Linked DNA regions of Caldimonas thermodepolymerans. The protein of the gene in region 1 interacts with the protein of each later gene in a pairwise test. Links are inferred from orthologs where the notes say so. Each region holds a gene or a part of one and is shown in the gene's direction. Other genes may lie near its edges.

Evidence for each region.
Region 2: the proteins of hypB (region 1) and IS481_RS11565 interact in binary tests that used the Escherichia coli proteins (3 or more experiments, as listed by UniProt). The link is inferred for Caldimonas thermodepolymerans from one-to-one orthologs.

The regions. Positions count from the first base shown.
Region 1 is NZ_CP064338.1:231,846-238,109, forward strand. What follows is about bases 3,275-6,162. They hold hypB (hydrogenase nickel incorporation protein HypB), read left to right. Parts: upstream 3,275-4,157; coding sequence 4,158-5,168; downstream 5,169-6,162. Other genes in these bases: IS481_RS01160 (hypothetical protein), read left to right, coding at 3,275-3,766; IS481_RS01165 (hydrogenase maturation nickel metallochaperone HypA/HybF), read left to right, coding at 3,759-4,154; IS481_RS01175 (Kae1-like domain-containing protein), read left to right, coding at 5,165-6,162. Outside these bases: IS481_RS01130 (HyaD/HybD family hydrogenase maturation endopeptidase), read left to right, coding at 1-183; IS481_RS01135 (HypC/HybG/HupF family hydrogenase formation chaperone), read left to right, coding at 185-529; IS481_RS01140 (thioredoxin domain-containing protein), read left to right, coding at 532-1,017; IS481_RS01145 (hydrogenase expression/formation protein), read left to right, coding at 1,042-1,929; IS481_RS01150 (rubredoxin), read left to right, coding at 1,929-2,156; [NiFe]-hydrogenase assembly chaperone HybE, read left to right, coding at 2,153-2,650; more of IS481_RS01160, read left to right, coding at 3,071-3,274; more of IS481_RS01175, read left to right, coding at 6,163-6,264. UniProt on the Escherichia coli protein: Involved in the maturation of [NiFe] hydrogenases. Required for nickel insertion into the metal center of the hydrogenase. Exhibits a low intrinsic GTPase activity, which is essential for nickel insertion.
Region 2 is NZ_CP064338.1:2,467,491-2,472,915, forward strand. What follows is about bases 2,526-5,231. They hold IS481_RS11565 (FKBP-type peptidyl-prolyl cis-trans isomerase), read left to right. Parts: upstream 2,526-3,470; coding sequence 3,471-3,992; downstream 3,993-5,231. Other genes in these bases: IS481_RS11560 (cupin domain-containing protein), read right to left, coding at 2,526-3,445; IS481_RS11570 (DMT family transporter), read left to right, coding at 4,099-5,001; dut (dUTP diphosphatase), read right to left, coding at 5,018-5,231. Outside these bases: outer membrane protein assembly factor BamC, read left to right, coding at 1-520; IS481_RS11545 (MBL fold metallo-hydrolase), read left to right, coding at 543-1,322; IS481_RS11550 (hypothetical protein), read right to left, coding at 1,402-1,656; IS481_RS11555 (hypothetical protein), read right to left, coding at 1,803-2,303; more of IS481_RS11560, read right to left, coding at 2,315-2,525; more of dut, read right to left, coding at 5,232-5,425. UniProt on the Escherichia coli protein: Folding helper with both chaperone and peptidyl-prolyl cis-trans isomerase (PPIase) activities. Chaperone activity prevents aggregation of unfolded or partially folded proteins and promotes their correct folding.

The DNA.
Region 1 (6,264 bases):
GCCGAGCTGGCCGCCTGGGGCTGCCCGCCGCGCCCGCGCACCACGCCGCTGGCGCCCGAGGAAGCCGTCACGCCGCCGCACCTGGCGCTGGAGCGCTACGAGGCCGGCCGCCCGAGCGAGGCCGAGGCCTGCCGCATCGGCGACGAGCGTTTCCTGCCGCGCGGCCTGCAGGAGGGGGCCTGAGATGTGCATCGGCATTCCCATGCAGGTGATCGAGGCCGCGGACGGGCTGGCACGCTGCACCGGCCGCAAGGGCGAGCAGCAGGTGCGCACCGCGCTGGTCGGCGAGGTCGCGCCCGGCGACTGGGTGCTGGTGTTCCTCGACTCGGCGGTGGAGCGGCTGGACGCCACGCGCGCCGCCGAGATCGAGGCCACGCTGGACCTGGTCGACCAGGCCCTGGCCGGCGGCGACGCGCAGGCGCCCGCGGCCTTCGCCCTGCCCTCGGCGATGAGCGCCGACCTGCTGCAACAGCTGACCGGCGGCGCCCGCGCCGCCGCCCCTGCCACCCGCGAGCCCCGGGACCCATGACCATGACCGCGACCCAAAGCCTGACCCCTCCTGCCGCCGCCCTGGCAATCCCGCCGCTGATCGAGCGCCTGGCGAGCGCGCCCGGGGGCGCCTGGGTGAACGACGCCACGCTCGATGCCTTCCTCGCCGAGCCCGGCGTGGCGGTGATCTTCCTGTGGGGCGACCCGGTGCGCTTCCCCGAATGCCTGGACGTGGCGGTGGTGCTGCCCGAGCTGCTCAAGGCCGTGCGCGCCGCCGGCGGGCCGGGCTGGCGCACCGGCGTGGTCGAGCCGCAGGCCGAGATGGCGGTGGACCGGCGCTACGGCGCGTCGCGCCGGCCGGCGCTGGTGTTCCTGCGCGACGGCGGCTATCTCGGCACGGTCGGCGGCATGCTCGACTGGGACGTCTTCCTCGCCGAGGTGCAGCGCGTGCTGGCCGCGCCGGTCACGCGCGCGCCCAGCATCGGCATTCCCGTGCGCGCGGCCGCGAGCGACGGCGGCTGTCATTGATTCCCTGCCCACCGGATCTGCACCATGGATTTCAACGACCCCCGGTACAAGCCCTTCCCCCTGCCGGTGCGCGCCATCGGCCCTGGCTCGCAGGTGGAGGAAGAAGCGCTGCAATACCTCGAGATGCCCAAGGGCATGTCCACCTACCGGCCGCCGGTGCTGCCCGAGCGCGAGGAGGTCGCCGGCCTGTCGGCCGCCCACGAGGCCCTGCATGCGGTGCAGCGCGCGCTGCACCAGGTGCTCGAGGGCGGCACGCCCGCGCCGGTGTCGCTCGACCACCTCGGCCCGGCCGACCGCCAGCTGCTGAACCAGGTGCTCGGCGAAGGCGAGGTCAGCGCGCGCATCGACACCGGCGACGGGCGCGAGGTGCGCATCCAGGAGTCGGTGTTCACCGGCGTGTGGCGCATCGCGGTGTTCCGGGACGGCGAGCCGGTCGAGGACCGCATCGAGGTCGCCGCGGTGCCCTCGCTGGTCGGCGAGCAGGCGCGGCTGGACGCGACCGACGTGCGTGCCCTGGCCCTGCCCGAGGCCCTGCCGCCGGGCGTGATGAACGCGCCGTCGATCCTCACCGAGCTGTCCGACCAGGTGGCGCGCTGGACCCCGCAGCGGCCCACGCACGTGGTCAACCTGACGCTGCTGCCGCTGTCGCCCGAGGACCTGGCCTTCCTCGGCGAACGCCTGGGGCAGGGGCGCGTGGTGGTGCTGTCGCGCGGCTACGGCAACTGCCGCGTCACCAGCACGCGCGTGCCGCACTGCTGGCGGGTGGTCTACTACAACTCGCAGGACGCGGTGATCCTCGACACCATCGAGGTCACCGCGATGCCCGACGCGGTGCGCGCCGCGCCCGAGGACCTGCAGGACTCGGCCGAGCGCCTCGACGAGGTGCTGGCCTGGCTGACCGGAGCACCGTGATGGCCTGCGCCGACCAACCCCGCTTCGAGGGCAGCTACCTGGGCGACCGCAGCAGGCTGTCGCGCGACGCGCGCCTCGAATGCAAGATCTGCTGGTGGGTCTATGACCCGGCCGAGGGCGACCCGGTGTGGCAGATCCCGCCCGGCACCCCGTTCGCGGAGCTGCCGCCGCACTGGCGCTGCCCGCAGTGCGACGGCGACGCCGACCAGTTCATGGTGCTGGAATGAGCCGCAGCGCGCACGCCGCTCCCGCTGCCGATCCGTCGGGCCTGCTGGTGCAGGCTTACGGCCGCATCGCGCGCACGCGCATGGCCGGGCTGCCGATGTGCCACCCGGGGCTCGGCGTCGAGGCGGTGGGCTTCCACCACCGCACGCTGGACGGTGGCGAGGCCGGCTGGCTGGGCGTGCTGGTCACGCCCTGGTGCATGAACCTGGTCTGGCGGCCGGACGACCCGGCCTGCGTCGCCGCACCCGGCCGCGAGCGCACGCACCGCCTGGGCGAGGCGGACTACGGTTTCATCGGCGCGCAGGAAGACGGCATGGGGCGGTTCGAGGCCTGTTCGCTGTTCTCGCCGATGTTCGAGTTCGAGGACATGGCCGCGGCGCGCGCCGTGGCCGGCGAAGTGATGCGGCTGCTGCAGGCGCGCGAGGCCGCCGTGCCCGAGCAGCCCGCGCGGCGGCGCTTCCTGTTCGGCGGCGCGCGCCCGGGAGCGGCGGCATGACCGCGCCCCGCCTCGACGGCACCCTGCGGCTGCGGCCCGGTCGCGAGCCGCCGCACGGCATCGTCAACGGCCGCGCGCTGGCGCTGGCGCGCGTGTGCGTGGGCCTGGACGCGGCCCAGGTGCCGGCGCTGATGCCCCGCCTGTACGCGCTGTGCGGCGGCGCGCACGAACTCGCCGCGCGGCTGGCGCTGGAAGCCGCCGCCGGCCAGGCGCGCGTCGACGCGAGCGCAGCCCAGCGCCGGCAGCTGGCAGGCGCAGACGCTGCGCGAGCACCTGCGCCGCCTCTGGCTGGACTGGCCGCAGCCGCTGGCCGGGCAGCCGCCGCGACCGCAGGCGCTGGCCGCGCTGCGCGAGCTGTGGCAGGGCGACAGCGGGCATGCGGCCCGGGCCGCGGCCTGGGTCGCCGCGCACGCGCTCGGCATGGCGCCCGAGGCCTGGCTGGGTCGCCTGCAGGCCGAGCCCGGCTGGCTCGACGCCTGGATCGCCGACGCCCCCCAGGAGCCGGCGTGGCTGCTGCGCGAGGCCGCGCGCCTGCCGCTGCCCGAGGTGCCGGCGATGCCGGCCGTCGAGGACGTGCTCGGGCTGCCCGGTGCGCTCGCGGGCCTGGGCGCGCGCCTGCTCGACGAGCCGGGCTTCATGGTCCGCCCGGTGCTGCCCGACGGCCGCTGCGCGCAGACCGGCGCTGCGCCGCGCCTGCAGCGCGCCAGCGGCCGCCCGCGCCCTGCGAGCGTCGTCGCGCGGCTCGCGGCCGGCGTCGAGGAGGTCGCGCGGCTGGCCGCCGGCGAGGACCTGCTGCGCGCCTGGGCCGAGCCGCTGGGCGGGCAGGCCGCGGTGGCGGCGGTCGAGATGGCGCGCGGCGTGCTGCTGCACGCGGTCCGGCTCGACGCCGCGCAACGGGTGGCGGGCTACCATGTCGTCGCCCCCACCGAATGGAACTTCCACCCCGAAGGGGGCGTCGCGCGGGCGCTGGCCCGGCTGCGCGGCGACGAGGCCGGCATCGCGCGGCTGGCCGGCGCGCTGGCGACCGCCTTCGACCCCTGCGTGGCGTTCGAGGTGGCCGCCCGCACGGGTCCTGCGCGACGCGACACCATCCACGACGAGATCCACCATGCATGAACTGAGCCTGGCCGGCGGCATCCTGCGCATCGCCGAGGACGCGGTGGCCCGCGAAGGCGCGGTGCGGGTGCGGCGGCTCGTCGTCGAGGCGGGCGCGCTCAGTGCGGTGGACGTGCGTGCGCTGCGCTTCGCGCTGGAGTCGATCGCCTCGGGCACCTGCCTCGAACAAGCCGCGGTCGAGCTGCGCGAGGTGCCGGGCCAGGCCTGGTGCCTGGGCTGCAGCCGCACGGTGCCGATCCGGTCCCGCCTCGACGACTGTCCCGCCTGCGGCAGCGCCCGCCTGCAGCCGACCTCCGGCACCGAGCTGCGCGTGGTGGAGATGTACGTCGAGGACCTTCCGTCATCCGAGCCGGCCGGCGCGCCGGCGGCTCCCCTTGCCGAGGAGTGAAGCATGTGTGTCGTCTGCGGTTGCGCCAACGGCGCCGGTCCGGCCCCTGATCCCGTCCATGCCGCGGGGCAGGGCCACGACCACCATCACCACCACCACGATCACCACCACCATCATCACGATCCCCGTCACCACGACCACGCGCACGGCAACCTGCACTACGGCACCGGCGCGGCGCGCGTCTCGGTGCCCGGCATGAGCCAGGAGCGCGCGCTGCGCATCGAGCAGGACGTGCTGGGCGCGAACGACCGCATCGCGCGGGAGAACCGCCACCGCTTCGCCCAGCAGGGCGTGCTGGCGCTCAACCTGGTCTCCAGCCCCGGCTCGGGCAAGACGACGCTGCTGTGCGCGACGATCGAGCGCTTGCGCGCGCGCGACGCGCGGCTCTCCGTCGCGGTGATCGAGGGGGACCAGCAGACCACGAACGACGCCGAGCGCATCCGCGCCACCGGCGCGCCGGCGATCCAGGTCAACACCGGCAAGGGCTGCCACCTCGACGCCGAGATGGTGCGCGACGCCTTCGGGCGGTTGCCGATGGCCGGCAGCGGCATCCTGTTCATCGAGAACGTCGGCAACCTCGTGTGCCCCGCGCTGTGGGACCTGGGCGAGGCGGCCAAGGTCGCGGTGCTGTCGGTCACCGAAGGCGAGGACAAGCCGGCCAAGTACCCCGACATGTTCGCCGCGGCCTCGCTGATGATCCTCAACAAGACCGACCTGCTGCCGCACCTGCGCTTCGACGTGGAGCGGGCCATCGCGCACGCGCGCCGCGTCAACCCGCGCATCGAGGTGCTGCAGCTGTCGGCTACCACCGGCGAGGGCATGGACGCCTGGATCGGCTGGCTGCTGCACGCGCTGGACCATGCCGCCGGCCGCCCGCATCACCACCATCATCACCATCACCACGGCCATGCCCACGCGGCGCCCGCCGACGAGGTGGCCGCGCTGCGCGAGCGGCTGGCTGCGGCCGAGGCCGAACTGGCGCGCCTGAAGGCGGCGCAGGCGGCGGGGCGATGAGCGCGCTGGCGGCTTGCCTCGGCGTCGGCGCCTGGCTGAAGAACCGCGCCTGCCTGTGGGACGGGCGCCGGGCGCGCTGGTCGGCGCTGCACGGCGACCTGTCCGAGCCGCAGGCCTGCGAGGCGCTGGAGCGCTCCGCCGAGGCGCTGCTGGCCGAAGCGCGCGCGCAGGGGCTGGCGGTCGCCGCGGTCGCGCACGACCTGCATCCGGACTTCTTCAGCACCCGCCTCGCGCTGGAGCTGGCCGCGCGCCTGGGCGTGCCCGCGATCGGCGTGCAGCACCACCACGCGCACGTGGGCGTGGCGCTCGCGGAGCACGGCGTGGACGGGCCGGCGGTCGGGCTGGCGCTGGACGGCGTGGGCCTGGGCCATGACGGCCAGGCCTGGGGCGGCGAGCTGCTGTACGTCGGGCCCGGGCGGGAGCGGCGCCTCGGCCACCTGCGTCCGCTGGCGCTGCCCGGCGGCGACCGCGCCGCGCGTGAGCCGTGGCGCATGGCCGCGGCCGTGCTGCATGCGGCCGGACGCGGCGACGAGATCGTGCCGCGCCTGGCGCCGCGCGTCGGCGAGGCCGCCGCGGCCGGGGTCGCGCAGCTGCTCGCGCGCGGGCTGCACTGCCCGCCGACCAGCAGCGCCGGGCGCTGGTTCGACGCCGCTGCCGCGGTGCTGGGCCTGTGCGACCGCCAGCAGGACGAGGCCGAGGCGGCGGTCGCGCTGCAGCGCGCGGCCGAGCGGCACCTCGCGGCGCACGGCGCGACGCGCCCGCTCGATGGCGGCTGGCGCATCGACGCGGCCGGCCGGCTCGACCTGCTGCCGCTGCTGCAGCACCTGTGGGCCGCGCACGAGGCCGGCCAGCCCGCCGAGTCCGGCGCGGCGCTGTTCCACGCCACGCTCGGCGAGGCGCTCGTCGACTGGTGCGGCGATGCCGCCACGCGCTGCGGCGTGCGGCTGGCGGTGCTGTCGGGCGGCTGCTTCTACAACGTGCTGCTGCGCGAACAGGTCACGGCGGGCCTCGCGGCGCGGGGCCTGAAGGTGCTGTGGCCGCGCGACAGCGGTCCCGGCGATGCCGGCCTGGCGCTCGGCCAGGCCTGGGTCGCCCG
Region 2 (5,425 bases), 2.2 Mb from region 1 along the record:
CCAGACCCGCTGGCAACCCGCGCCGGCCGATCCGGAACTGGAAGCGCAGATCCTGGCCCGCCTGATGGTCAAGCTGGGCGCGGCCAAGGAAACCAAGGACGCCGAAGCCGCCGTGGCGGCGGCCCCGGCCGCACCCGAGCGAGCCCGCGTCGTCTCGGCCGATGGCCAGCCTGCGGTGCAGGTGGACGACGGCTTCGACCGCGCCTGGCGGCGCGTCGGCCTGTCGCTGGACCGCGCCGGCTTCACGGTCGAGGACCGCGACCGCGCCCAAGGCCTGTACTTCGTCCGCTACGTCCAGCCCTCGCCCGAGGACGGCCGCCGTGAACCAGGCCTGCTGACGCGCTGGTTCGGCATCGGCGGCAAGGCCGAGGACATCGCCCCGGCGCGCTACCGCATCGCCGTGCGCGGCGACGGCGAGCAGCGCACCCTCGTGTCGGTGCAGAACGCCCAGGGCGCGCCCGAGACCGGAGCCGTGGCGCAGCGCATCGTCCAGCTGCTGGCCGAAGACCTCAAGCGCTGACCTCCCCCGCTGCCGGCCGATGATCCGCTTCTGCAGCCTGGGCAGCGGCAGCACCGGCAACGCCACGCTGATCGAGGCCAGCAGCGGCACCGGCCCGGCCACCCGGCTGCTGGTGGACTGCGGCTTCTCGCTGCGCGAGCTCGAAGCCCGGCTGGCCCGCGCCGGCGTGGCCGCCACCGAGCTGTCCGGCGTGTTCATCACCCACGAGCACGGCGACCACGTCGGCTGCGCGCTGACCCTGACGCGCCGCCACCGCGTGCCGCTCTACACCAGCCGCGGCACCTGGCAGGCGATCGGCGCGCCCGAGGAGGCCGGCCTTCCGGTGCATTTCGTGCACGACGGCCTGCCCGTCGATCTGGGCGAGCTGGCCATCACGCCCTACACCGTGCCGCATGACGCGCGCGAGCCGCTGCAGCTGACCTGCACCGACGGCGACGCCAAGCTCGGGCTGCTCACCGATGCCGGCTGTGCCACCGCGCACCTGCTGGCGCAGCTGCAGGCCTGCACTGCGCTGCTGCTGGAATGCAACCACGACCTGCAGATGCTGCAGGCCTCGCGCTACCCGGCCTCGCTGAAGGCGCGCATCGCCGGGCGCCTGGGGCACCTGTCCAACGACACGGCCGCGCAGATCCTGGCCGCCTGCGGCCATGACGGCCTGCGCCACGTCGTGGCCGCGCACCTGAGCGAGCAGAACAACACCCCGGCGCAGGCAGCCCGGGCGCTGGCGACGGCGCTGGATTGCGCGGCGGACGAGATCGTGGTCGCCGGGCCGCTCGACGGTTTTTCCTGGCTGCGCGCCTGATAATCCGCTTAACGTTCGTAACAAAAAGGCAACAAAAAAGCCGCCCGCAGGCGGCTTTTCACGAGTGGCCTCGAACCGATCAGTTGGAGGCGGGCTCTTCGGCGGCCGGAGCAGCGTCGGAAGCGGCTTCCTCGGCGGGCTGTGCGGCTTCGGCCGGCTGCTCGCCAGCGGGCTGCTCGGCCGGTTGCTCGGCCGGCTGCTCGGCAGGTTGTTCCGCGGGAGCCGGAGCCGGGGCCTCGACGGCCGGAGCAGGAGCCGGTTCTTCCTTCTTGCCGCAGGCGGCCAGGGCCATGGCGGCAGCGATCACGGACGTCAACAGAAGCGACTTGTTCATTCCTTATTCCTCAGTAAGTTTTTTCGACCAATCACCGGTGTTCGGCAGAACCCTGATGAACTGAGTCCCAGCCGAGCGCAAAATGTTCAGTTTCACGTGACCATTTCCACGCTAATCGAAAATTATATCCCCGGGAAAACCAGAATTCACAGCCCAAGTGTGTAGACAGGAAACGCATCGGTGCCTTGGTGCCACAGCTCGTCCAGCGCCTCGGCGGCCCTGAGCATCGACGCGGCCCGGTTCTCCGCCACCCCGCGGTACAGCCGGTCATCCAGCAACCGCACCCCGTGCAACCCCGGTGCGAGCCACGCACGCGGCACCTGCTCGGGGCGCAGGTTCTCGATCGACCGGCACTCGACGATGTGCGCCCAGTCACGGCGCCAGTTCACCCAGCGCGCATGCCGCCGCACGATCTCGTCGAAGTGGAGCGCCAGCACCCGCAGCCGCCGGTGGCTGTGCGCCCAGCGCGCGAGGCTGTCCACCACCGCCCGCTCGCCCAGCGGCCAGTCGGCGTAGTCGACGTCGCACAACCAGATCTCGCGGGCCCCCTGCGTGGCCGCCAGCTCGAAGGCGGCACGCAGCTCGTCCTGGAACTGTGAACGCGACTCGAACCGACGGTAGACGTCGGTGCCGGAAGTGGGGTCCATGGTCAGCTCCTTCAGGAGGGGTCCAGGGCGTGCAGCCAGCCGTCATCGGCCCACTGCTCGAGCAGCTGGCGCGCGCCGTCGCTCAGGCGGGCCACCTCGGCCGCGCCGAGCTCGCGGCGGTCCGCCAGCCGGCGCATCAGCACCGCGTCGCGCCCGCCGGCACGATACGACTCGCCGTTGATGAACACGTGACGCGCGTCATACATCATGCGGGTGCGCCGGTCCAGGCGCACGCCGCCGGAGAGGTCCGCCGCCTCCCGCGCTGCGGCACCGTCGAACCAGACATGCGGCTTGGGCTCGGTCAGGTACTCGCCCAGCGCGCAGTCCAGCGCCGTGCGGTCGCCCAGCAGCCGTGCAATGGCCCGCTCGGCATGGTCGCGCAGCGGCGGCGGGATCAGCCCGGGCGTCCCGGTGGCCGGCTGGCCGGGATCCCGGTACAGCACCTCGTCCTCCTCCTGCGCTTCCAGCATGCGCACGAGCACCTCGCGCGCCAGCTCGCTGCGGCGCGGCGAGCGGAAGCCCACCGAGTAGGTCATGCACTCGCCCTCGGCGATGCCGTCGTGCGCCCAGCGCGGCGGCAGGTACAGCATGTCGCCCGGCTCGAGCACCCATTCCTCCTCGGGCTCGAAGTTGGCGAGGATCTTCAGTGGCACGCCGGGCACCAGCTGCGGGTCGTCCAGCCGGCCGATGCGCCAGCGCCGCCGGCCGTGCACCTGCAGCAGGAACACATCGTAGGTATCGAAGTGCGGGCCGACGCCGCCGCCGTCGGTGGCGTAGGAGATCATCAGGTCGTCCAGCCTCGCGTCCGGCACGAAGCGGAACTGCTGCATCAGCGCGTGCACCGCGTCCACCTGCAGGTCCACGCCCTGCACCAGCACCGTCCAGCCCGGACGCGACAGCGGTGGCAGCGCGCGGCGCGGCAACGGCCCGTGGCGCAGCGTCCAGCCGCGCTCGCCGTGCACGATCAGGCGGGATTCGACGTCGTCGCGCCCGGCCAGCTCGAAGAGCTCGGCGCGCGACACCAGCGGCTCGAGGCCCGGGACGGCCTGGCGGATCAGCAGGGGTTTCTTGTGCCAGTGGCGACGCATGAACTGCGCGGGAGTCAGACCCCCGAGCAGGGAAAGCTTCTTGTCGATGTCCATGAAGGCATTGTGCGATGATTGCCTGATGTTGATCGCGAATCCTTGCGTCGTCAGCCTCACCTGGCGACTCGAAGACACCCTGGGCCGCCTGATCGACGAGCTCACCGAGCCGGTCGAGTTCTTCTACGGCGGAGACGACCTGCTGGCCAAGGTCGAGGAAGTGCTGGAAGGCCAGACCGTCGGCTTCGAAGCCCGCCTGCACCTCGAACCCGAACACGCCTTCGGCGACTACCGCCCCGAACTCGTGTTCTTCGAGGAGCGCCGCATCTTCCCGGAACACATCGAGCCGGGCATGCAGTTCGACGGCGTGCCCGAGGGCGCCACCACCCAGGGCATGCCCAACGACGTGATCTACACGGTCACCGAGGTCTACGACAGCCACGTGGTGCTCGACGGCAACCATCCGCTGGCCGGCATCGCGCTGCGCCTGCTGCTCAAGGTGCGCGACGTGCGCGAAGCCACCCCCGAGGAGATCACCAACCGCTCGGTCGGCCAGCCGGTCTTCACCGTGCTGAACAGCGCGCCGCCCGGCACCTCGGTGCACTGACCGGCACCCGCGGCCGGTCCCGCACCGGTCGCAGCGACATCAGCCCCCCGCCCCGCCGCAGCCCGCTGCGCCCCGCGCGGCGGTTCCTTTTCCCGGAGTTGCCGACATGCCGAGTACGCCGCGTGCTCGCCCCGAGCTCTATGCCCTGAGCGCCGCCATCCTGAACGGCACGCTCGGTTCGTGGAACCGCCTTGCGTTCCGGGGCGGGGCCTCGTACCACGAGATCGCGTTCCTGAAGTGCTTCTTCGCCTTCCTGGTCGTGCTCGCGCTGTGCGCCGTCGATCCCGGCCGGCGGCGGCAGGTCGTGGCGCTGCGCCACCAGGCGCCGCGGCTGGCGGTGCTGGCCTTCCTCGGCATGTTCAGCCTGTACTACCTGGAAACCTGGGCCTTCAAGGAGGCCAGCATCCCGCTGGCGTCGTTCCTCACCTATGCGGCCGGCGGGGTCACGATCCTGCTGTCGGCCCTGTGCCTGGGAGAACGCATCGGGCTGTTCCGCGCGCTGGCCTTCGGGCTGATCGTCGGCGGCGTCTGGATGATCTTTTCGCACGAGGCGGATGTCTCGGGCAGCCCGCTGGGCATCGCGCTGGCGCTGCTGGCCGGCCTCGGCTACGCGCTGTTCATCTTCGTCTCCAAGCTGTGGCGCATGGGCAGCGGGCTGGCGCACCTGGCATGGTTGTTCGGGCTGGGCAGCCTGTACCTGCTGGTGCCGGTGCTGCTCGAGGGCTTCTCCTGGCCCGGCCTGCAGGCCGGGGCCGCGATCGCCGGGATGGTGCTGCTGCCGACCATCGGCGGCTTCTACTTCACGACCCGCGCGGTGCACACCGGCCCAGCCAGCAGCGTGCAGATCATCGAGACCAGCGACCCGCTGTTCGCCACGCTGTTTGCCTTCGCGCTGTTCGGCGACCGCCTCACCCCCGCAGGCTGGGCCGGCGCGGCCTGCATCATGGCCGGCCTGCTGCTGGCGCTCAGGCGCGTGCCCTCAGCGCTGCCCCGCCCGGCGCACGGCTGAGGCGCGCCGCGCGCGCTCAGAGCCGCCCGGTGCTGCCGAAGCCGCCTTCGCCGCGCGCGGTGGTGGTGGAGAAGTTGTCGACGAACTGCAGGCCCACCTGCACCACCGGCTGGAACATCAGCTGGGCGATGCGCTCGCCCGGCTCGATGGTGAAGGGCTGCTCGCCGTCATTGGCCAGGATCACGCCGATCTCGCCGTGGTAGTCGGCGTCGATCACGCCGATGCCCTGCGCGACGCGGATGCCGTGCTTGAGCGACAGGCCCGAGCGCGACGCGACGATCGCGACCAGCCCCGGGTCCATCATGTTGATCGCCAGGCCCGTCTTGACCAGCGCGCGCTGGCCGGGCGCCAGCACCAGCGGCTCCTCCAGGCAGGCGCGCAGGTCCATCGCGGCGGCGCCGTCGGTGGCATAGGTCGGCAGCGG